Regions from separate parts of the Desulfuromonas acetoxidans DSM 684 genome, predicted to be linked through region 3. Evidence: riboswitches for the same ligand, from Rfam matches in the RefSeq annotation. Region 3 holds a riboswitch; each other region holds the start of a gene.
What was found. Region 3 has a riboswitch for cobalamin ahead of DACE_RS08100 (TonB-dependent receptor plug domain-containing protein). Riboswitches for the same ligand answer to the same signal wherever they lie in the genome.

Region 1 (6,118 bases), on a different contig from region 3:
GTGAAAGCGCCGTCTATCGCATCACCGGTGTTCTCACGGTTATCGGCGGCTGGTTTATGACGGCTGTGATCGCTTTTACCTGTGCCGCCACTTTTGCCACCGTTATCTTCTACGGTCAGGCACTCGGTGTCATTGTGCTGATTTTGCTCGCCGCCGGCCTGATCTACAATGCCCATTGCAAACATCGCGTTATGTCCGGCGAAGCGGAAAAAGAGAAAATTTTCAACCTCAAGTCCGTTGAAGAACCACTAACAGCCATTGAGACAACCTTTGAACACATGGGCCTGTTACTCGACGAGATCCGCACCTCACTGGACAGCACCCTTGAAGCTCTGTTTCGTGAGAACCCGGATCAGTTGCGCGTACAGCGCAAGCGGGTGAAAAAGATTCAGCGCTGGTCCAATGTCATCAGCGCCAATGTTTTCAAAGCCATGCGCGTGCTCAGCCAAACGGGACTGGCGGTTTCCAACAAGTACCCTCAGACCATCCGCCGCATGCAGAAACTCTCCGACGGCCAGCGTGATATTGTTCTGCGCTCTTATCGTCATGTCGGCAACCATCACAAAGGCTTGCTGCCGGTACAGATTGAGGAGCTGCAGCAAGTGCGCGAACTGCTCAACGAAATCCTCACGGAAGTGGAAGAAACATTCCACCGCCGTCGCACCGCCGACCTCGACAGTCTGCGCCGAAAAGATGAACAACTGCGCACCCTGGCCGCCATGCTTGACGAAAAGCAGGCACTGCGCATTCACGACAATTCGTCGAAAACGCGTTTGAGTATCCTTTACTATGCCATCGTCGGTAATGCGATGATGCTGTCGAAACAAAACCTTGAATTGCTGGAAATTTTCGAGCAATCGTTCGGTGAAATTGATTAACAGGGTGGTGAAAAATCCTTACTGAATCTAAAAAAACCCCACATCTTTCGATGCGGGGTTTTTTAGTGCAATCAGTCCGCCGTCCGGCAACTCTGCTGATCCTGTTCCACCCTCTGTCGCACCTGATGGGCTGCCGAGACCATATTGCGCAGCGCTGCGCGCACTTCCGGCCATTGGCGGGTTTTCAGGCCGCAGTCCGGGTTGATCCACAATTTCTCTTTCGGCACCACCTCCAGTGCCCGCCAGATCAGATCGATCAGTTCCGCCACTTCGGGTACACGCGGGCTGTGGATGTCATAGATGCCCGGCCCGATCTCGTTGGGATACTCAAGGCGACGGAAACCTTCAAGCAGGTCCATGTTGCTGCGGCTGGCCTCAATGCTGATCACATCAGCATCCATGGCGGCAATCCAGGGCAGAATGGTATTGAAATCGCTGTAGCACATGTGGCTGTGAATCTGTGTGGTGTCGGCTACACCCGCGCTGGTAAGGCGAAAGCAATCCACGGCCCAGCGCAGATAGGTTTCGGCTTCGTCCTTGCGCAGCGGCATCCCTTCACGCAGGGCGGCTTCATCGATCTGGATCAACTGAATCCCGGCCTGTTCCAGATCCTGCACCTCGTCGCGCACGGCCAAAGCCAGTTGTCGGCACACGACATCGCGCGGCAGATCGTCGCGAACAAAGCTCCAGCACAGCATGGTCACCGGGCCGGTGACCATCCCTTTGATGGGTTTGTCGGTCAGGCTTTGAGCGTAGCGAATCCATTCTACGGTGATGGGGCGCGGTCGCGACACATCGCCGTAAATGATCGGCGGCTTGACGCAGCGGCTGCCGTAACTCTGCACCCAACCGTGTTCGCTGAAGCAGAAGCCATCCATCTGCTGGCCAAAATACTCAACCATGTCGTTGCGCTCCGGCTCACCATGCACCAGCACGTCCAGGCCCAGTACGTCCTGTTCACTGACGGCATTGTGAATCTCCGACTGCATGAACGTGCGATAAACCTGTTCGCTGACCTCGCCGCTCTGATAGCGACGACGCATGAGGCGGATGGCGCGGGTTTGTGGAAACGATCCGATTGTTGTGGTCGGCAGCAACGGCAGGTGCAGCCACTGGGCCTGTTGCGGACGGCGCAACGCGTAGGCTGTGCGTGTGTGCATCGCATCGCAGACCTGGGCGGCTCGCTGACGGACCAGAGGCCGCTCCACCCGCGAATCACTGCGGCGACAGTTCTGAATGCGGTCACTGCCACGCAGCAGTGCTTCGTGGTCGCCGTCATCGAGCAAGTGGGCCAGCAAGGCGACTTCGCGGCACTTCTGCACGGCAAAGGCCAGCCAGCTTTTGATGGCCGGATCGAGCTGCTGCTCCTGAAACAGGTCCACCGGCACGTGGAGCAGGGAGCTGGTGGAGCCAATCATCAGCCGCTCGTCACCAATCATGTTGCGCAACCTGTCGAGCCGCTCCCGGCTGCAACGCAGATCGTTCTTCCACACATTGCGTCCCTCGACGATCCCGGCGGAGACCATCATGCTTGTTGGCAACTGTTGAATGATTTCAGTCAAGTGCGACTCGTTGCGCAACACATCAAGATGGATGGCATCGCAGCCGCTGGCCGCGATTAACGGCACGGCCTCATCCAGGCGACCAAAGTAGGTGGCCAACAGCACTTGGCACGATCCGGCCGCCTTCTTGAGCTGTTGCCAGGTCGTTGTGGCCTGTGCTTTGCCTTCCAGAGACAGGTCAGTACACAGTACCGGCTCATCGATCTGAATCCAGTCGCACAGCGGTGCCAGCCGTTGAATCATCTGGCAATACACATCAAGAATTTGCGGCAGGAACTCCCAGCGATTAACGCCGTCTTCCTGTTTGCTCAAAGAGAGAAAGGTGATCGGTCCGATCAGAACCGGTTTGGGCCGCAACCCCAGAGCCAAGGCCTGGTGGGTTTCGTCGAGCAGTTTGCGCGATGCCAGTTGGATGTTGGTCTGGGCGGAAAATTCCGGGACCAGGTAGTGGTAATTGGTATCAAACCACTTGGTCATTTCCATGGCCGGGATATTGCGTTGCGCATCGCCACGCGCCATGTGGAAATAGGTGGTCAGGTCGACATCACCGTTCACCGTACCGAAACGGGGCGGCACCATGCCGAGCATGCAGGCGGTATCAAGCATCTGGTCATAAAGGGAAAAGTCACCAACCGTGACCAGAGATAAACCGTTGTCGTACTGATAGCGCCAGTTCTGCTCACGCAGAGTTTCGGCGCAATGCAATAATGCTTCGGCGCTGCTTTCGCCACGCCAGTAGGCCTCCAGGGCCCTTTTCAATTCTCGCCCACGACCAATCCGTGGGAAACCTAAAACATGTGCTTCCATTGACGTTCTCCTGTCTGAAACGCGAGACAAATGATTGTGTGTGAACAGGACGTCTTCTGGCTTCCGGCTCCCGTGATCCTGCGCCCTTCCGGTTGATATCAACCGTGGTGGCAGGGGGATTATCTATGCCGGTTACAGCGGCGCGCCCGCGACGGATTTTCACCGTCTTCCGTTTCCTGTTCGCCTTGGCGGATGCTTGATCCGCCTCCTCATGTGTTTTGTTTGCACACCTCCTTACCTTGATTTTCGCAAGCGATCCATTACGAAGCCAGGTTAACTGCGCATGGTTTGCAGCACCAGGGTTTCTCCCCACGACTCCACCAATGCTTGCATCTGTTCTAACCGACCCTCTTCACGCAACCACGGATCAACTGTGGTACGAAACTGATGGGCCACACCACTGGCGCGCAACAGCTCCGCGCTTTGCCGTGCCTGTTCTCCACTGGCGGGACATTTGGTGATCGTTTCGTAGTCGTCAAACGGGGCTTTCAAGTCCATGCCCACCCAGTCGCACAGCGGCAACAGAGCCCGCAGGCGGTCGGAATACGCACCATTGGTATGCAGGGCCACTTTCATGCCCAGCTCTTTGACGGTGTGCATGGCATCAATCAACGCTGTTTGCGCGGTGGGTTCACCGCCGCTGAACACGATGCCGTCGAGCAATCCGCGACGTTGTTGGATGAACGCCACCACCTGTTGCCAATCGAGCTGTTGTTGGCCCTGCTCCGGGATCAGTGCGGCATTGTGGCAGTAGTGGCAATGCCAGGGACAGCCCTGGCAATAGACCACTGCTGCCAGTTCACCGGGAAAATCGATGGTGGTGCAGCGGGTCAGGCCGCCCACCTGTAAAGCGGAACTCAACGGGTGCGTTCCTCGTTGAAGAAGCAGCGTTGCTGGTGTTCGGACTTTTTGCCAGAGTTGAAGGAACTTACCGGGCGGTGGTAGCCCATGACGCGGGTCCAAACTTCGCAGGGTTGGCGTTGGCTGTCATCGATCTGATTTTGGTTTTCTTTCATGGTTTGGCTCCTTTGTTGTTTGTTGTGTTCTTTTGTTTAAGTTCACAGTCTCAAGGCCAAGATCTAAGTCAAGGTCAGGGTCGCCGGGATTCGCCCCGGCAGGCGACATCCTTTTGACTTGCCGCTCAAAAGGATGCAAAAACCGGCTGAACTTCTCCTGAACCTGGATTCACCGACACTGAGTCGATTTCCGTGATGCTTTGCTTATCCGGCTCGCCGCCCTTTAGGTCGACGAATCGTGCGACTCATCATCCTTGGCGTAAAACCGTGATAACGCTCTTTCGTCTTTCTTTATCTCTGGTGTGGCACCGATCTAACGGGCGGGACGGTGCCCGCCCTACGCCTGTGGGTTATTTTGCACCCCAGCCCTCCAGCTTAGCACCGAGGGAACCCGTAGGGCGCATTGGGGTTGTTATTGATCAGGTGAACGAGAGGTGTTGCTTGAAATTTTTTGCGTCAGCAAGGCAGAGGGAGGAGCCATAGTGATTCTATGGCGACGACCGATAACGCTGCTGACGTGAAAAAGATCTGCAACAACTTCGTGAAGTCTGATTGATGACAGCCCCTTGGGAGTCGATTTTGCGCCACTTTTGTCGACGCAAAATGTGGCCCGACGTGTGGGCGCGGAAGCCCACGTCACGTGCGTACCAACATCGCGAACGGATGTCGTTGCATTGACGCCCTTCCCTCAACAGACAATTTAACTGTTCGCTTGCGCTAACTCCTCATCACACAGCGGACAAAACGGATGCTCTCCAGCCAGATAGCCGTGTTTCGGGCAGATGGAGAATGTCGGCGTAATGGTCAAATAGGGGATGCGGTAATTTTCCAGCACCCGTCTGACCAGCTTTCGGCAGGCTTCGGGGCTACCGATAGGCTCGCCCATGTACATGTGAAACACGGTGCCGCCGGTGTATTTGCGTTGCAGGGTTTCCTGCAGCTCCAGCGCTTCGAACGGATCATCGCTGAAGCCGACCGGCAGTTGCGATGAGTTGGTGTAAAACGGCGCATCGGTTGTTCCGGCCTGGATCATATCCGGGAAACGCTTTTTATCCTCGCGGGCAAAGCGGTAGGTAGTGCCTTCTGCTGGCGTGGCTTCGAGGTTGTACATGTGGCCGGTCTGTTCCTGATATTCCACCATGCGTTGCCGCACGTGATCCATAAAACGGATGGCAAACAGCTGGCCCTGTTCGCTGGTGATGTTGTCCTGATCATCTGTGAAGTTGCGGATCATCTCGTTAAGACCATTGACACCGATGGTGGAGAAATGGTTGCGCAGGGTGCCGAGATACCGTCGCGTGTAGGGGAACAGGCCCTGATCCATCTGACGCTGAATGGTTTTGCGTTTGACTTCCAGGCTGGTGCGCGCCAATTCAAGAAGTTCGTCAAGACGGGCGAGCAATCCGGCCTCATCCCCGGCAAACTGATAACCAAGACGGGCGCAGTTGATGGTGACCACACCGATGGAACCGGTCTGCTCGGCGGAACCGAACAGACCATTGCCGCGTTTGAGCAGTTCGCGCAAGTCGAGCTGTAAGCGGCAGCACATGGAGCGCACCATGTTGGGTTGCAGCTCCGAATTGAGGAAATTCTGGAAATACGGCAGGCCGTACTTGGCGGTCATGCTGAACAGCCGCTCGGCGTTTTCGCTCTCCCACGGAAAATCCGGCGTCATGTTGTAGGTGGGGATGGGAAAGGTGAACACCCGCCCCTTGTCATCGCCATTGGTCATCACCTCAATGTAGGCGCGGTTGATCAGATCCATCTCGTCCTGCAATTCACCGTAGGTAAACGGCATCTCCTCGCCACCGATCACCGGCACCTGGGTTTTCAGATCATCCGGGCAGGTCCAGTC
Region 2 (6,118 bases), on a different contig from region 3:
CGACACGCAGGCGATAAAAATTGCTGCAATAAAGCCCTGTCGTGCTGCTGTTGTGGCTTTCGGCAAACTATCGGTCTTAGGCCAGAAAAATTTCCAATCGTTTAATTCTTCCATGAGAAACCCCCTTAACTGAAGATGAAGCAGACCCCAGTCTTCTTTAGGTTGACAGATAGACAAGAAAATAAAAATGAATGAAGAGTAATTTATGCTAGTTTATGTTTCTGGTGTTGGCAAGGGGTAAATAGACATTGCTCCAGCAGATGGTTCTTGCAAAAGGCCCTGGTGGTTATTTTTTGAAAGATAGCGCACACTGGTGTGAGAGAACCGCCCTTGAATTTCAACCATACTTTGAAGGAGAGAGCGTTGTTGAAACATGGCCGTGGGCGTGGACTTGCCCCGTTGAGATCTCTGTTATGTTAAACGCACTGGTCATACTGGTGCTGCTACCTGTGACCGGTTTATTTCTAGGCTGGTTGCCGTGGGCGGAGGAAAACTCTTCATTCGCAACGCTGTTGGCAGCCACCGTCATGATTATCTTGGCGTCGTTATTGGTCAGCGCCTGGATTAACGTGGAAAAATCGTCCGCGGGTGCAGCTCATTCCCTTTTATGGCGACCATTGACGATCAATTTGCTGTTATTGGCTCTGCTTCTTGCCTATCATCGTTACGATGACGGTGTCCATCCCGTATTGACCGTGGTTGTCGGCGCTGTGATGCTGAGCTCAGCCAGTTTGCTTGGGATTGTTACGGCACGGGGGCTGAAGCATCCCACTGAGCTGATTCCGGTGTGTGTGGTTGCGGCCTGGGCTGATTTGTGCAGTATTACTGCCGGCCCAACCCACGCCATGGTTGGCAAAATCACTGACTACTACTCTTCGGGGCAGCAGGGCCCAGCTCCTCTTGCTGATGCATTGCTGATTAAAACACTGGTGCCGAGAAGCGCTCTTCCCGTGCCTTTGTTCGGTGTTGCTGACTGGATCATTGTCGCGTTTCTCAGCGCTGCACTGGTCCGTTTGAAGTTGTGTCCCGGTCCTGAGTTGGCGCAATTTTCAATTGGAGCGTGGCTTCCATTCAAGTACGTGCATGTTGCTCCGCTGTCGCTGTGGCTTGCTCTGACCTGTGCTCATCTCAGTGGTCGATTTATCCCGGCACTTGTGCCCATTTGTGCCTTCGTTCTGATCTGGGTGTTGGTCCGTTATCCCCAATCCCGCCGTCTAAGCCGTCGTGAACTGTTGTTGACCGGCTTGTTTCCGCTGTTGATGACCCTTGGTGTGACGCTGTTGTAAGCGCCTGATAATAGATTTTTTATCTGAGGTAAGTCTGATGAGTAGATCGTATTTGTACAAAGGTAATTTTTGCTCATCGCATCAGGAAGATCGTGTTATATAGGGGGCGTTCGGCTTTTTAAACCCGTTTGGGAAAGAAAAAGCTGTTTACACGATAAATTAACAAACAGAAACCTAAATACAAGATTGACGATAATCAGCAGGAGATTTACATGCCACAACAACGTGTCTACGTCATTGGCCATATGAACCCGGATACGGATTCGGTGTGCAGTGCCATTGCCTATGCCCGTCTTCGCGCCGCTCAGGGACTGGATGGTGTTCAACCGGCACGCGCCGGCAATATCAATCGCCAGACCGAATTTATTTTAGAAGAATTGGCTGTGCCACAACCGGAACTGTTGCTTGATGTCTCTCCACGTATTCGCGATATCATTGGCGAACAACAGCCGGTGACGATTCCGACAACAGCGCCCTTGTCACGCGCTCTGGAACTGTTTCATCTGCATAATGTCCGCATTTTGCCGGTGGTTGATGACAAGCGTTGCCCGCAGGGGATTCTCTATCTCAAGAAGGTTTCTGAGCGCTTTTTAGTACCGAGTCAGGAAAAAGAGTTGCGCCGAGTGTCTGCCTCGCCCCGATCAATTTGTCAGTGTCTCAAAGCCACAGCTCTCAATGAGGTGGACTTTGATGAACTCGAAGAGTTGAACCTCTATGTGGCGGCAATGGCCGAGCCGACCTTTGCCGAAAAGATGGCCGATCAGGATATGCGCAAAATGATTCTGATTGCCGGAGACCGTATTGATATCCTGCGTCTGGCCGTCGAACGTGCGGTGCGGGTGTTGGTAGTTGTCGCTGATCTGGATATCCCGCCGGATATTCTTGAGTTGGGGCGCAAGAACAATGTAACGATCCTGTCTACCTCCTTTGACAGTGCTACCAGTACCTGGCTGACGCGGCTGGCGACGCCGGTTGGACATCTTGCCGAGACAGATTACATCACGTTGCGTCGTCAGGACCGCGTCGATGAACTGCGTGTCAGTCTGACGCATAGCGTGGTCCCCGGTGTTGTTATCGTCAATGACACCGGCCAGGTCGAAGCGGTGGCCACCAAAAGTCATCTGCTGCGCCCTTCGGATGTCAAACTGATTCTTGTCGATCACAATGAACTGTCGCAGGCCGTGGCTGGAGCGGACAAGGTCGAGATCCTTGAAGTGGTGGACCATCACCGGTTGGGCAGTTTTCAGACCGATAAGCCGATCCGTTTTATCAATCAGCCTGTCGGCAGCACCTGTACCCTGGTGGCAACGTTGTATCAGAACGCGGGAATTACCCCTGACCCGGCAACGGCAGGGCTGATGCTGTCCGGTTTGCTCTCCGATACCGTGGTGATGAAGTCGCCGACGACAACTGAGGTGGATCGTGACATTGCCGAATGGCTCGGTCAGCTCTCTGGCCTTGATCCACAAGAGTATGGCCGACGCATTTTTGCCTCAAGTAGTGCCATGAGCGCTTATGATTCGCTGGAGAAGGTGATTACCACGGACTTCAAAGTATTCAGCGCGTCCAGCTGCCAGTTTGGTATTGGTCAGGTGGAAGTGGTTAGCTTCCATGAGTTTCATGGCTTGAAGGAAGAATTGAGCGCTGAGCTGGAAAAACTTCGTGAAAAACGTGATCTGGGGATGGCTGGTTTGCTGGTGACCGATATCGTTGCCGGAAACAGTGAATTGCTGGTCGCAGGAGACCGACAACTGGCGTTTATGATCGGCTACCCACAACTCGGAGATAATCTGTTCGAATTGCGTGGTGTCTTGTCACGTAAGAAGCAACTCATTCCCCACTTGTTACGTGTGTTAGGTGCTGCTTAACTGTTTGGGGCAGGCAGAGACTCGTGAAGGTGTTTGTGTGCGTCAAAAAAAAACCCGTGAAGGAGGGGCATCACGGGGTAAAAGCTTTGGTGAACCCAAAGCAACATCTTATTAGGCTAGCGAATATCTAAGGAGAAGACAACTTAAAATTTAACCACATTTTCTAATGAATTTATGGGTGGTTGTTCATCTTAGACTGTCAATATTTTTGGTTGTTCAGAACCTTTTGTGATTGGCGTTACTTTGGCCTTGACAGGGGGTGGCGGTGTTCTTAAGGTGTCTGCGCTGAAAGTTTCAGGTGCTTGTTGCAAGCACAATAGGGAATTCCGTGAAATTCGGGAGTGGGCCCGCCGCTGTAACCAGGGACGATCAACACATTTGGCCACTGACTTAGAGTCGGGAAGGCGTGTTGAGACGGAAGATCTGGAAGCCAGAAGACCTGCCTGAAACGCAATGGTTGCAACTTTCGTGGCGAAAGTTGAAGCAATAAAGTATCACGGGAGATATGGGATAACCCCGGATCGATGTTTTGTATCGGTTCGGGGTTTTTTGCGCTCCGGACACAAACCTGTAGGAGGCTTGTATGAAGAAGAGGCTTGTGCTGGGCGTAATGCTCGCTCTGTGGGCACAACTGGGCTGGGCGGAGCCGACGACGCAGTCGTTGAATGATGTTGTTGTCACTGCAACCCGCACCACCGGCAATTTGCAGATGGTGGGCGGCACTTCGGTTGAAGTGATTACTGCTAAGGATATTGAAGCGCGTCATCTGACAACGGTCACCGAAGTTTTGCAGACCGTTCCCGGTTTGCAATTATCCAACAACGGCGGCATGGGTGCGCCGAGCAAGGTGTTTATCCGTGGGGCTGATTCCAAAAACACCCTGCTGTTGATTGATGGCATTGCCGCTAATGACCCGACAGATGTGAACCGCGGCGCTGATTTTTCCAATATCCTGTTAGATAATGTCGAGCGCATTGAGATTGTTAAAGGGCCGATGAGTGTTCTTTACGGCAGTAATGCCACGGCAGGCGTGATTAACATCATCACCCGATCCGGTTCACAAGGTGTCCACGGTTATGCCGGTGTCGAGGCGGGAACGTACAACACCAAAAAGTTTTCCGGTGGTCTGAATGGCTCACTCGGCAACAGTGATTTCTCTTTGGCGGTTTCACGTTTGACCAGCCAAGGTTATTCCATAGCCAACGCCGACAATAACGACATCCCCCATGCCGGAAACACCTCGGAAGACGATGAATGGGAGAATACGACCTTCAGTGGCAAGTTTGATGCACCGTTGTGTGCTGCAGCCACTCTTACCGGTGTGATTCGCTATGCCGATGCTGAAATGGATCTGGATGACTGGGGTAGCGGCTATGCTGGTGACCGCTTTGATTATGACCCTATGCTTTGGTCGTATGTCGCCGCTCCTGATGGAAAAAAAGAGAATTCTCTGGAAACCCGACGTCTGTTTACCCGCCTCAACCTTCATGCCCTGTTGTTTGATGGTCAGGTGATCTCGGATGTCGATTACAAGTTCAGTCGTCAGGAGCGTGATGCCTATGATAATGACGATAACGATTCCTACGACTATCTCGGCAAGACCGATGAGTGGAGTTGGCAGGCAACCTGGCAGGTGGTTCCGTCCAATCGCCTTACGGCCGGCATCGGCTATTTAAGCGAAAGCTCTGAAAGTTCTTCTGCTGACGAAGAAGATGCCGAAACCCTCAGTGTCTGGCTTCAGGATCAATTTACCATGGGTGGTCTCGATCTCATTGCCGGGCTTCGTTATGATGACCACGATCGCTTTGGCGGCAAAAGCACCTGGCGTATTGCTCCTGCCTATCAGATTGAAGCAACCGGTACCACGGTGCGCGGCAGCTATGCCACCGGTTTCAGAACGCCTTCTTTGTATGAACTCTACTCTGCCTATGGTGATGAAGATCTTGATCCGGAAAAAAGCCGTTCTTGGGAACTTGGCGTGGATCAAAACCTGTTCGGAGATCAGGTTGTCGCCAGTGTGACTTGGTTTCGCACGATCTTTGAAGACCGAATTGATTGGGATTCTTCGCGTGTTATTCCTGGAATGGCTTGGCCTGGCGGATATGCTCAGCTAGATGGTGAAAGTGAAACCGAAGGTGTGGAAGTTGCTTTCCATTTGTTTGCTGACAAACCGTTGAGTTGTCGTCTCGATTACACGTACAACGATACCGAAGATCCGGATGGCGCCCGCATGTCACGTCGTCCCCTGCATAAGGTTCATGCCGGGATACGGTATGCAATTGGAGATTTCAGTTGCAACGTGGATGGTTATTGGGTTGATGAGCGTGAAGCGATTAGCAGTGCTCTTGATGAAAATGGCAACGCGGTTGAAACACTTGATGCGTATGTATTGGTCAATCTCGCCGCAGATTACGATGTCAATGACAACCTGACCTTGTATGCGCGAATCGATAATTTGTTTGATGAACACTACGAAGAAGCCTGGAGTTACGCGACTGCAGGTCAATCCTTTTATCTTGGAGGCAAGGTTCGATTTTAAGAATTTTGCAGCGCAATAGAAATAAAAAAAGCCGCTTCGTGACGAGGCGGCTTTTTTTTATGCGAATTTTTGCGTCTTTTTATTCTGGATGGTTCACCAGAACCTCAAATTCACCACTTTTCGGATTATAGCTGAGCAGCGCACCGGTCTGGATATCGACATACCATGCCTGCAACGAAAGGGTTCCTGCTTCAACGCGTTTGAGAATTTGCGGGAAGGTCAGAAGGTTTTCCAGCGACAACAGGATCGAAGCCTGTTCACAGGCACGTGTCTGAATCTCTTTGGGTTTGTCTCCCAGTTCTTTGAGAACTGTCTCTTTTGCCGGTTGGGCAAGGCTGACCCATTTGTCGATAAATTCGTTGTTGCCATCTTCGCAGCCGCCGGTTTTCTCCATCAGACTCTGGATGCCGCCGCATTGAGAATGC
Region 3 (6,118 bases):
GGAAGCTTTTTTCATTGATAGCGAAAACACCTTGTCTTTGTCCGGTGGATTTAATTTTTCGACAGGTGTCAACGGCTATACCTCCGGCGATATTTTCATCGCTGTTGTCGACTCTGAAAATGATCTCCCCGCTTACGGCGACATCCACCGTTCAGACACCGATGGCAACAACACCCATATCGGCAGCTACGGCTATAACTTTGTCCTTGATCTCGATATGGCAACGGGATCTTACACGGCTTATCAACTGGATGAGACAAGTGTGCTGCAAACCGCTTACTATCAGCAGAACGAAGGTTCCAGTCCATGGCAGTATAATGCTGAAGATAATGACGATGCCGCATTGCTTACCGGCTCTTTTGCTTTTCTCGACAGCAATCTTAATGACACGGTTACCGCCTTTGAAGGGGAAACCCATTATCTGCTCACCGGCTTTGATCTATCGTTCCTCGGTCATGGTTCGGAATTCTATTCCCACTTCACCATGGGCTGCGGTAATGACAACTTGATGGGACACGGCGTTGTTGTTCCCGAGCCCGGTACCTGGCTGCTTTTGGGCGCCGGACTGATCGGATTGGCTTTGGCTCGGCGACGCAACAGCTAATTACAGACAAAATACAACCTGTAAAAAAAAAGCGAACCGCATCTTTCAGTGCGGTTCGCTTTTTTTATCTTTAGCCGTCCCCGTTATCCTCAACAAAACCTAATCCGATTTCAACCTGTTTCCAACACGCTCCTGTTTATATGACGGATCACCCAAATCGCAGGATGGAGCGATATGATCGGAACAGACAATACTCTGGCGAGTCCTTTTCTTCTTTCGCGACAACCCGTTTCCAGTGTCCCGGCGCGGTTGAAAAAACCTTTGTTGATGATGGCGGAACACCTGCTGGGCCTACAGCGTTGCCAGCGACTTTACGACCGGGTCAGCGCCCAAGACACTGAGATCTCTTTCGCCGAACAGGCATTGAACACCCTTGACGTTCGTTATCAGTTGAGCGACCACGAACAGGCACGCATCCCAACCTCAGGGCCATGCATCCTGATTGCCAACCATCCGTTCGGCGGTATTGAGGGGCTGATCCTCATGGCCTTACTCGGCAAAGTGCGCCCGGATTTCAAGGTGATGGCCAACTTCATGCTCAGCGGCATTCCGCAATTGCGCGATCAGCTGATCAATGTCGATCCGTTTGGTGGCGCTGACGCGGCCCGCACCAACCTGACCCCATTACGTCAATCGTTGAACTGGTTGAAACAAGGCGGCATGCTGGTGATCTTTCCTGCCGGAGAAGTGTCCTCCCGTCAAGCGACGGGCGAGATAACTGATCCGGTCTGGAGTTCGACCCTGCCGCGCCTGGTCCGTCGCAGTAAGGCCCCGGTACTCCCCGTGTTCTTTCCCGGTGAAAACGGGGCGTTGTTTCAATGGGCGGGACGCCTTCATCCACGCCTGCGTACCCTGCTGTTGCCGCACATGTTGTTGAACAAAGCAGGACAAACCTTGCCACTGCGCATCGGCAATCTGCTGCCCAGCAAAAAACTGATCGGCTTTGCGACCAGTCAGGAGTTAAACAACTATCTGCGTCTGCGCACCTATGGCCTGAACCTGGCAACGAACACCCGCGCAAAAACCGTGGCCAAATCAGAAAACGACGAGCCGCAGCCCATTTCCGCGCCCCGGCCTGCTGAGACCCTGAAAAACGAAATTGCCGCCCTGCCCGAGGCGCAGCACCTGGTGCACAGTGGTGACTTTGCCGTCGTCGAATTCACTGCGGCACAAGCCCCTGGGCTCCTCAACGAAATCGGCCGATTGCGGGAAGTCACCTTCCGCGATGTGGGTGAAGGAACCGGCCACAGCATTGATCTTGATCGTTTTGACGAAACCTATACCCACCTGTGCTTGTGGAACCACAAACAAGGCGAGCTGGTCGGCGCCTACCGCATCGGACGGGTGGATGACCTGCTCGGCCACTACGGCGCCGAAGGCCTCTACACCTCAACGCTGTTCAATTTTCAACCGCAACTTTTGGAGCGGCTGCACAACGCCCTGGAGCTGGGACGCTCGTTTATCCGCCCGGAATACCAGCGCTCTTATGCACCATTGCTGCTACTGTGGAAAGGGATCGGTCATTATCTGGTCAACAATCCACATTACCGTTACCTGTTCGGCCCGGTGAGTATCTCCAACGACTACACCGCCAACTCGCGCCACCTGATGGTCGACACGTTGACACGCTACTTCATGGTTAAGGAATGGTCCGGGCTGGTATCGCCGCGCCTGCCGGTGCCGGTGACACCGCTGAAGATCCAAGGCCTATCCGCGCAGCAGAGCGACCCGTTGCTGCGCGATATGGACGAGATCTCCGCGCTGATTGCCGACCTGGAGAGCGACAGCCGCGGTATCCCGGTGCTGCTGCGCCACTACCTGAGCCTTGGCGGCAAGCTGCTGGCCTTTAATCTTGATCCGGATTTCGGTCATGTGATTGACGGCCTGCTGCTGGTCGATTTGCAACAGACCGAACGCAAACAGTTGCAACGCTACATGGGACGGCAAGGTTACGCGAACTACCTGGCGGTACAACAGCACCAGACGGCGGCCTGCGCCTGACTCTTTGAGAATTATTTTTTCCCCTAAAAACAAGAAAGCTGTTGCGAGCATCGCCGCAAATCAGCTATACCTATCTCCGCCATGGCCTTTTTGTATACACGACAGGACATAGCTCACAACAATTAAATACGTTCACCACGACAGTGTTCAGCCATAGGAGCCACCAAGCCTCCGCGGCTGCTGAAAAGGGAATCCCGTGAAAATCGGGAACGGACCCACCGCTGTAACCGGGGACAACAATCGCATAACGCCACTGAAGAATGACTTCGGGAAGGCGCGATTGGAGGATGATCCGGAAGTCAGAAGACCTGCTATCGTGGTTTAATGTCAACAGTACCGAAGGGGATGATTCGGTCGACATGCGCAAGGTCAAGGGTCACAATGGGAGCCCGTAACCGTCTGGTTACGGGCTCTTTTTTGTTTTCCACCTCGCCTGATGGTCTGAATCCTCCCCGTTTTTTATCCTATGTATTTTTTGTAATTACTCAGGGAGTGTTTCACCATGAAAAATCGCCACATTATTCGTTATGTCCTTTTTATATGTCTGCTGATTACGACACTGAGTCTCTCCAGCGCGTTTGCCGATGCAACAACGGACAGCATCCGGCTCGATGACATGGTGGTCACCGCCACCCGCTCGGAAAATTCCGCCTTTGCCACGCCGGTGACGATCAGTGTTGTCGATCAGCAAGAGATTCAGGAACAGAACGCCACCACCTTCACCGATCTGCTCGACGGCGTGGCCGGCGTCACCTTGAGCGGCGCCGGGCCGTGGGAAACCACGCCAACCATTCGCGGCATGGGCACCAACCGGGTGCTGGTGCTTTTCGACGGCGACCGCGAGACCAACCTGTGGGCGGGACGCGCGCCGCTGACACCGTTTATCGACAGCAGCGACATTGATCGGATCGAAGTGGTCAAGGGTCCCTCCTCCGTGCTCTATGGCAGCGACGCCCTCGGCGGCGTCATCAACGTCATCACCAAGGAGGTGGCTCTGGCCGATGGCGACACCTGGCAGGCGCAGCACCACATCGGCACACGCTATTCATCGGTGGATGACGGTGTGGTCGGCAATTACACGGTCAACGCCGGTGGTCACGGCCTCGGCATCCGCCTCAATGTGGCGGCCGAGGATCACGACGACTATGAAGTGGGCGATGGCGACGAGCTGCCTCACAGCCAGTTTGAGAATAAAAGCCTCGACTTGAAAACCCTCTACAACATCAACGACCACCACACGGTCAAGGCGGAGCTGCGCATTAACGACATCAACGACATGGGGGTGGCGCAAAAAGACCCGAGCGCGCCGGAATCCCACTTTACCCTGTACAATACCCGCAGCTATAAACTCGGTTATGTCGGCACCGACCTCGGTGCAGTACAGCGTCTGGAAACCCGTGTGTTTCATGTCGATCAGAAACGGCGCTTTGTCGGCGATTTTCCCAACACGGCCAAACAGGTCCACAACCTGAAGCAAAACACCATCGACACCACCGCCACCGGCGGCTCGCTGCAGGCCACCTTTGCGCCGGGACGGAATCAACAGTGGGTCACCGGCCTGGAGATTGTCCATGAAACCACGGATTCCAATGAATCGCAGCAGATCTTCAGCACCACCAACGAATCGCTGAAAAAGCTGCTCACTTTTCAGCCTTTGCCCGACGGCGAACGTGACCATCTGGGGCTGTTTGCCCAGGATGAAATCATGATCAGCGAAGATTGGAGCCTGACCCTCGGCGGTCGCTACGATTACTTTGCCGCCGATGCCGACGATGTCACCATGAGCCAGACCAGCTACGGCAGCAACGGTGCCGCCACAATCGCGTCGGTCAATAAATTTTCCCGCGAAACAGATCAAGCCGTCACATTCAGCCTCGGTTCACTCTACGCCCTGAGCAACACCCTGCACCTGACCGCTAATCTGGCCACAGCGTTTCGTGCTCCGGATCTGTTTGAGCGCTATTCCACCCGTGGCGGCGGCAGTCAGGTGATTATCGGCAACCCGGATCTGGATGCCGAATACACCTACAATGCCGATCTGGGTCTCAAATACCTGTCATCCCGCGCCAGTGGCTATGTCAGTGTGTTTTACAACCGCATTGATGACTACATTGATCTGGTCAAACAGGACAGTTCATTCCTCGGCTCTATTCCCACCTACGGTTACGTCAATGTCGAGGATGCGGAGCTGTACGGCATCGATGCCGAAGCCACCATCAGTCTGACATCACGGCTGGATGTGGAAACGGCCATCGCCTGGGTGGAAGGCAAAGATCGTGACACGAATGATCATCTCAGTGCCATTGCCCCGCTCAACGGCCGCATCGGTCTGCGCTACGCTGCGCCGTTGAGCAACGGCATGCGCTACACCCTGCGCGCCCAGGCCACCCTCTACGACCGTCAACGCAATGTGTCGGACAGCGAAAAAGAGACGCCGGGCTATACCACTGTTGATCTGCATGCCGGGCTCAACCTTGGGGCCTGGGCCATGTTTGACGCCATCGACCTGAACGTCAGCCTCAAAAACCTGCTTGACCGCGGCTACCGCAGCCATCTGCGTTCCAGCCAGGCGACCTGGATCTACGAACCGGGCCGCAATATTGTTGTGGGACTGCAGTGCACCTTTTAACGGATATAACGATGATGCCGTTACGAATCATTGCCAGATGTGTGGTGGTCGGACTGTTGATCATCCTGACCAATTCGTTTGCCGGCGCGGCCACTGATCATCGTGGCTCGCGCACGGTAACGGACCTGGCCGGACGCCACGTGGAGGTGCCCGTTCCGGCCCAGCGGCTGGTGGGCATCCATTCCGCTCTGAGTATGCTGTGCTATCTGAACCTTGCCTCGCAGGTGGTCGGCGTGGAGCAGGAGGAAAAAGATCCGCGTCAGTGGCTGGGTGGCAGCGGCCGCTCCTATCGACTGGCCCATCCCCAGCTCGGCGAATTGCCCGGTATCGGTTCACGCCGTCAGATCGACGCTGAGGCGCTGGTCACACTGCAGCCCGACGTCATCTTCATGGGCTGGGGCACGCCGCAGGCCGCCGATCGCCTCCAACAACAGACCGGCGTTCCGGTGGTGATGGTGCACAACGGCAACCTGACCAGCCAGCGCCATCGGTTTGAACAATCGCTGAATCTGATTGCAACGATCTGTGAACGCCGGGAGCGCGCCGAACAGATCAAGGCATTCATCGACGCCAGCCTGGATGATCTGCACCAGCGCATCAAAGGGCACACCTCATCCACGACATGCTATATCGGCGGCCTCAATTTCCGCGTCGCCCACGGCCTGCTCGGCACCAGCCGCGACTATCCGCCGTTTGTGCTGCTCAACGCCCACAACATCGCCGACGCCATCACGCCCCCAAAGAACCTGATCAAAGGGCGCTTTTCTATGGCTGCGGAAAGTTTAATCAAGGCCGATCCCGAGGTAATCTTCATCTGTGCCAGCGGTGCGTCTCTGGTACACAACGACCTCAACCATCCGGCGTTTGCCGCGCTCAGCGCGGTA
Region 4 (6,118 bases), on a different contig from region 3:
AGAGCCGCAACCGGAACCGCAAAATGAAAACAATCTGGACCAGCGACAGTCCGATCCCGTTGACCATCACCTTGAACAAAGCGCCATGAACACAGACACTTTGCACCGTGTTGAAACAGCGCCCCTGTCACCACAACAAGGCACGCCCGGTTCAGGCGGAGAAAGTCATGATAAAACGCAACGCGCAGAGGCATTAAACAACTATCTGGCCGCCCATTTCGCCTATATCAGCAAACAGATTCAGCGGGCCTTGCGCTATCCACGACAGGCACAACGCAAAGGGCTCGGCGGTCAGGTCAAAGTGCGCTTTAAGATCTGCTCGGATGGCAGCGTTCGGGACATTGAGGTGGTCGAAAGTTGTGGTCACAGCATCCTGGATAAAAATGCCGTCAAAACAGTCAGACGTGCAGCACCATTTCCCCCACCACCGATTGCAGCAGTGCTGGTGATGCCGGTTCGTTACCAGAACCACTAATCCATCCATCACACGCGAGTGTGATGGATGTTCGTCTCACGCAGACTTTTTTGTCACTGTGAATGCGAACAAGGCACTGCCGTAAATCACGGCAAAACAGATTCCGGCCAGAACCAGCGCCGTGCTCCATCCTGAGGCGTCACCGACCCAACCCATCACCGGAAACAAGGCCGCAAACAGCACATAGACCAGAAACATCCGCACCGACAGCACCGTAGCGCGCACCTGTGAGTCGGTCTGTTCGTTGATGTAGTTTTTCAGAATCGGCGTGGCCAATCCCCGGGTGCAGTAAAACAACACCAGTACCGCCATCGCCGGATAGGCAGGCAACACCCCGAGGGCAATAAAACTCGCTGACACCACGCTGCCAATGATTGTCATAAAAAGGGGCGGATTTAGACGCTGCTCGATCTTGTAAGCATGATGGGAGAAAAACGCCGCGCTCAGGTTAAGCACACTCCAGAAAATCCCCAATTGCATGGCTGAGGAGGCAAACGAATCGTTGAACCAGTACGGGATCGCCTTGGCCATGGTGTAGGTGCCACCCCCGACCAGCGCGGCATAGATCACCAACAACAACAGGGTCCGGTCAAGCAACAGTGATCGTTTCAACGCGGGCAATAGATTTATCGAGGTACCGCGAATACGCGCTTCCTGCTCCGGAACCACCAGGGTCAATGCCGCGGGGAGCGCAATCAGCGCCACCACCGACTGAGCAACGAATGGATAGCGCAGACTGGCCACCGCCAGCAATCCGCCAAGTGGTGCGCCAATGGTCTCCATCAGGCTGCCCAGGGCAATCACCCGTCCTTCATAGCGGGAATATTCGCCGGTTCTGTTCATATCCACCAGGGTTTCGTAAAGCATGGCGGAATCCGATCCGGAAATAAGACTCTGACCAATCCCCAGCACCACCATAGCCACTAAAAACCCACTGAACGAAAACGACACGGAATAGATCACATACCCCAATGCGCCAAGAATCGAACCGAGCACCAGTGTTTTCTTGCGACCGATGGCGTCGGCCAGATAGCCCGATGGCACCTCGAAAAAGACAATGGACAGAGCCTGGATTGATGCCAGTAAACCGTAACCACTCTTATCAATGCCGTTCTCGGCCATAAACAACGGCAAAAACGGCGTCGTCAGCATCAACCAACGTGCGGTTTTGATAAGGTAGATCTTGAGAATATTGTGTTCGATGCGCGCCATGCTGAAACCATTCTGGGGCGGGTAAGGCTGGTGGCTCGTTCTGTCATAAACGGCTAAAGCGCCATTGTGTCAGAGAATATCATCAGAGCAAAGCAATTCTCTGACTCGTGCGTATTCCTCAAGTCGTGAAAAATCCTGCGCTGTAGGCTGGGCAATCCGACTCATGTCCATATTATCGATGACATCCGCCAGCTTGACCTGGCGGGCAAGTGGGTTCTTTGTCGCTCGGCGAGCCGCCTGGAGACGGCTTTCGCCACAGCGTCGAGTCAATACATCCACAGCCGTAACAACCTCGGGTGAAAACCCCTTTCTACACAAGTCCTCAAGGGTCACGGACGAGTCTTCAACCACATCGTGCAAAACCGCCACAATCTGTGCTGCCTCACCTGAGACCGCAAACATCACCCGTAAAGGGTGAAACAGGTAAGGGGCGCCACCTTTATCCGTTGCCCCGGCATGGGCACGTGCGGCAATCTCAATCGCATGTTCTATGGTGTTCATGAATTTAGACTCCCCTCTCTCCGGCTTGGGGTTCCACAGGCCGTTTTTAAACAGCCTGCTATAAATTCGGTGATATCTTTTCACCATCAAACAGCTTATAGTGTCGGAATAGATGAGTATATGATTAGTGACAGTGTCGATTCAACCTGCCATACACATCCATCCTGCACCTCCATCGCGTCACCATCTATTCGACGCGCTCCACATCCAGGCCCGGCTGCCCCTTTGCCAGGGCTGTTTTTACGTAGCGAATTCGCATCCCGTTGATGCGTTGCGTACAAATTACACTGTGAGTATTTCATGGCCATGTTTCGGGTCAAGTACCAAACCATTGAGTTTGGTGATGTGGACATCCATGTCCGCATCCTACGTGATCGCCAGCAATTCAATGACGATCAGGGCAAAGCCGAACAACTGGGTATCTCTTCCGCTGTTTGGCCGATCTTCGGTCAGGTGTGGCCTTCGGGCAATGTCCTTGCCCACTACATGTTTACCTATCCGCTGAAAAAACAGCGTATTCTTGAAGTGGGCTGCGGGATCGGTCTATCGAGCCTGGTTCTCAATCACCGTCATGCGGATATTACCGCCACCGACTATCACCCGGAAGTCGCGGGGTTCTTAGAAGAAAATACCCGGCTCAACGAAAACAAAGCAATCCCGTTTGTTCGTACAGGTTGGAATGATGATCAGAGCAATCTCGGCTTATTCGATTTGATTATCGGCAGCGACATTCTCTACGAGCACGAGCATGTCGAGCTGTTATCCGAATTTATCAACCAGCACGCCAGCCCCCACTGCACCATTATTTTGGTCGATCCAGGGCGTGGTCATCACGCCCGTTTCAGCAAAAAAATGGCCAGCCTGGGCTATGAGCACAGTCAGCACAAACCGGAGGACATCGATTATCTGGACGAACCGTTCAAAGGGGTGATTCTGAAATATGTCAGATAGAGAGACATGTTGATCACGGAGCGTAAAAGCGTGGACCACGCTGGACACATGGTCACTCGTAGGCAACACGCAACAAGCGGCTACCCGAACTCTGTAACGGGCCAAGAGGATTGCGCTCTTCATGAACCTTTTTGATGGCCGGAGTTCCGCTCCACAGCTTGTAAACGACCTTGTCGCGACTGAGAACCAGCAACATTTTAAACTGCCAGCCACGGATATCGGATTTGCGGTAAAAGTTGAAAAAATCGGCCCAGAAATTACCGACCCGTTTGGAGCGCAGGCGTTTCAGCTCATACACATATGCCTGGCACTCGTCAGGCTGTTCCAGACAACTTTGCAGCTGCGGAGCAAGACCAGCCTGAGGCGATGTCTGAAAGAGCAAAACAAGCTCCGTATAATTGAGACGCTGCATATTTGCCGTCTTTTCCAGATCAAACCCCAATTTCGTCAGATCCTCAACATTGCGGCCCGGCTCGATCTGGTCGTAAGCGGTTTTAATCTGACGAAAACTGTCCCATTTGGATAAAGTTACTTCCTCGGAGCGTGGCAATAATTTAGTGCATCCGGACAAGCTAACGACAGCCCATAAACACACCACAAGTATCCACCATTTCCCTTGCAAGACTTTGATCATCGTCAGCCACCTGTCTGCAAATAAACCGACCGTTTTAACAGTGATATTCTTATAAAAGCATAGAACATCAAAGGGCTATCGACAAGCTGACGAAAAAAACAAAAGGACAATTACAGGCAGAGCACCACAACAAACTGCGCCGACTTTTCAGCGGTCCACACCTGACAGGTTGCTGTCGCGTCCAGATAGATCGAATCACCGCCGGTCAGCTCAATACTCTCTCCAACAACTTCAACCGTCACACTGGCGGTTTTGACAAACAGAAATTTATCCCGTCCGTTATCCGGCAAGCGGTAATGGTAATCTTCTGGAGAAAGTGTGATGGAAAAAGCCTTCAGGTGTTTGTTTAATTTGTCGCCGACCAGAGACTTGTAAATAAAATGGGGATTGTTGGTGGTATAGCCTTTATCGGCCCTTACCACCTCATAACGAGCGAGGGCTTCATCTTCAAAGAAATACCCTATTTTGACATCAAAAAACTCTGACAGGCGCGCCAAAGTGGCAATAGGAGGAGTGATATTGTTGTTTTCTATCTGAGAAATCAAAGCGGCAGAAAAACCGGTCTGATTGGCAACATACTGTAACGTAATGCCCCTGTTTTTCCGAAGTTCTCTTATTTTTGTTCCTATGTCATAGCTCATGCTGCCCCTCACAATGCTCCGATCCACAAAATTGAGAAAGCTGCAACAACTCCGGTCGATGTGGCGTCAGATGCGAGGAAAGATGTGTCACAAACACACGCATACGACTGACGCAGCCGTTCATCACAAAACGGCATAATCAGCCCAACATGTGGTGCTATTCCCTGTCTGAGAACCCGTATCCGCGAGGTGCAGCCAGTTATAGCCGGTGACATAAGTATCTGACTTGGAAAGGTAAGCTTTCCTCACAGTGGCGGGTCCGCGACGGATTTGCACCGTCTTCCTTAAGTCACAAGCCGTTTTTTGAGATAAAACACTGCAGGGAGTAGAAAACAATCGCCGGTGTTTTTCAAGAAAATTATCACAAGGAGCCCAACATCCAGTCCTGCAGGATGCGGTTCAAGTCAAATTATTTGCCATCCCCCGGCTTGTAAATGATCGGTGAAAACGACAATCCACGCTTCGCCTGAGCTGCCGGTTTGAGATCTAAACCACAATGAACACACTGACTCTCACCCACGGCCGGTTTCAGCATCGGCGTCAGAATAGCGTTACCGCAATTGGGACAAGGTAATTTCCTGAAGTTCTTATTAAGCCGATAGAGACAAAACAGAAATAATCCCGCATAAAAAAACGACAGCCAACCATTTAAAAAATGACCAACCGGTACGACAATCAAAATACAATAAGGAATCAGAAGAAAAATAGAGGCAACAAGGAGTTTCTTTCTTCGCTGAATTTCCTGACGACCACGTTCAATATTCATTTGCTTCTCAGTCATCGTAACTCTTCAACGGGTAATACCGTCAAATCCTTTTTAGATAAAATTTACAATTCATTAATACAATAGCCACATCTTATAATTGCCGCGCAAGACATGTCAATATCTGATGTGAAACAGGTCGATAAAGACACCAGCCAATCAGGAATGCTCAAACAGGCTTTGAACCCTGCATATACGGGATATCCAGCTTGTGCTTAGTGGTTTATACGAACAGAATATTACAGCCTTACGAAGAAACTTGCCCTCGACCCTGCTGCGTTCTGGAAGCTCATCATTTCTGTTGCATCCAGGTATTGCATCGATCGCTGCAGGCATGAATGCCTACAGCAAAACAAGAAAAAACAAACAATTTAAATATTTGGTTCTTTATATTTTTGTCTTGTGAAATTATTTTAAGCGAAAGCAAATCGGCAAAAAAAAAGCGTTGCCACAGGTGGCAACGCTCAACAAAACCAGCACACAGTCTGATATCACTCATCGCTGTCAAACACCATCTGCCAGTAAGCAGCAGGCCGTCCCGGAACATGGCGCAGATAACGTTTCTCCGGTGGAACACTTTCGATCACCAGGTCATGAATATCGTTAAGCAGCGTCCGCGTTGAAGAGTAGTAGGAATGCCCCAGTGTACTCGGGTCGACCCCGGTTGAATCGATGGTATCCAGCCCTGGCACAATGGTCAGGAATTCGCCAGATTCGCCGAGACGTGACTGATCATGCAACACACGTGACGCCATCAGGGCCTTGTCTTCAGAAGAAGCATACAACGTAAAGTGCCGGGCTTTTCCCGCCATCCGCGGAAAGATATTCTCCTTGAACACCTTAGCATCGACATCGGGCGCTGCCAGAATAATCTGATTAAACACCGCCTGAGGCGCTTCCTTTTCAATCTCGGCAATGGTCCTGGTCATCAGGCGATTGCC

Region 1: another riboswitch for cobalamin. It lies ahead of metE (5-methyltetrahydropteroyltriglutamate--homocysteine S-methyltransferase); the one in region 3 lies ahead of DACE_RS08100 (TonB-dependent receptor plug domain-containing protein).
Region 2: another riboswitch for cobalamin. It lies ahead of DACE_RS15130 (TonB-dependent receptor plug domain-containing protein); the one in region 3 lies ahead of DACE_RS08100 (TonB-dependent receptor plug domain-containing protein).
Region 4: another riboswitch for cobalamin. It lies ahead of DACE_RS17185 (helix-turn-helix domain-containing protein); the one in region 3 lies ahead of DACE_RS08100 (TonB-dependent receptor plug domain-containing protein).

Annotation. Positions count from the first base shown of each region.
Region 1 covers NZ_AAEW02000019.1:42,823-48,940, reverse strand. The annotation lists gene DACE_RS13935 (inorganic phosphate transporter) at 1-878, shown strand, start outside; gene metE (5-methyltetrahydropteroyltriglutamate--homocysteine S-methyltransferase) at 950-3,247, opposite strand; cobalamin riboswitch at 3,277-3,463, opposite strand; gene DACE_RS13925 (anaerobic ribonucleoside-triphosphate reductase activating protein) at 3,521-4,108, opposite strand; gene nrdD (anaerobic ribonucleoside-triphosphate reductase) at 4,105-4,263, opposite strand; gene DACE_RS13915 (ribonucleoside triphosphate reductase) at 4,964-6,118, opposite strand, start outside.
Region 2 covers NZ_AAEW02000025.1:14,391-20,508, reverse strand. The annotation lists gene DACE_RS15145 (hypothetical protein) at 1-114, opposite strand, end outside; gene DACE_RS15140 (hypothetical protein) at 414-1,286, shown strand; gene DACE_RS15135 (putative manganese-dependent inorganic diphosphatase) at 1,499-3,154, shown strand; cobalamin riboswitch at 3,434-3,615, shown strand; gene DACE_RS15130 (TonB-dependent receptor plug domain-containing protein) at 3,738-5,693, shown strand; gene DACE_RS15125 (carbonic anhydrase) at 5,773-6,118, opposite strand, start outside.
Region 3 covers NZ_AAEW02000008.1:56,763-62,880, reverse strand. The annotation lists gene DACE_RS08110 (PEP-CTERM sorting domain-containing protein) at 1-604, shown strand, start outside; gene DACE_RS08105 (lysophospholipid acyltransferase family protein) at 779-2,605, shown strand; cobalamin riboswitch at 2,730-2,935, shown strand; gene DACE_RS08100 (TonB-dependent receptor plug domain-containing protein) at 3,108-5,234, shown strand; gene DACE_RS08095 (ABC transporter substrate-binding protein) at 5,246-6,118, shown strand, end outside.
Region 4 covers NZ_AAEW02000007.1:140,455-146,572, forward strand. The annotation lists gene DACE_RS18105 (energy transducer TonB) at 1-475, shown strand, start outside; gene DACE_RS07410 (MFS transporter) at 512-1,687, opposite strand; gene DACE_RS07415 (HD domain-containing protein) at 1,757-2,188, opposite strand; gene DACE_RS07420 (class I SAM-dependent methyltransferase) at 2,489-3,139, shown strand; gene DACE_RS07425 (hypothetical protein) at 3,192-3,773, opposite strand; gene DACE_RS17185 (helix-turn-helix domain-containing protein) at 3,884-4,414, opposite strand; adenosylcobalamin (AdoCbl) riboswitch at 4,578-4,725, opposite strand; gene DACE_RS07435 (hypothetical protein) at 4,824-5,195, opposite strand; gene DACE_RS07445 (alpha/beta hydrolase) at 5,669-6,118, opposite strand, start outside.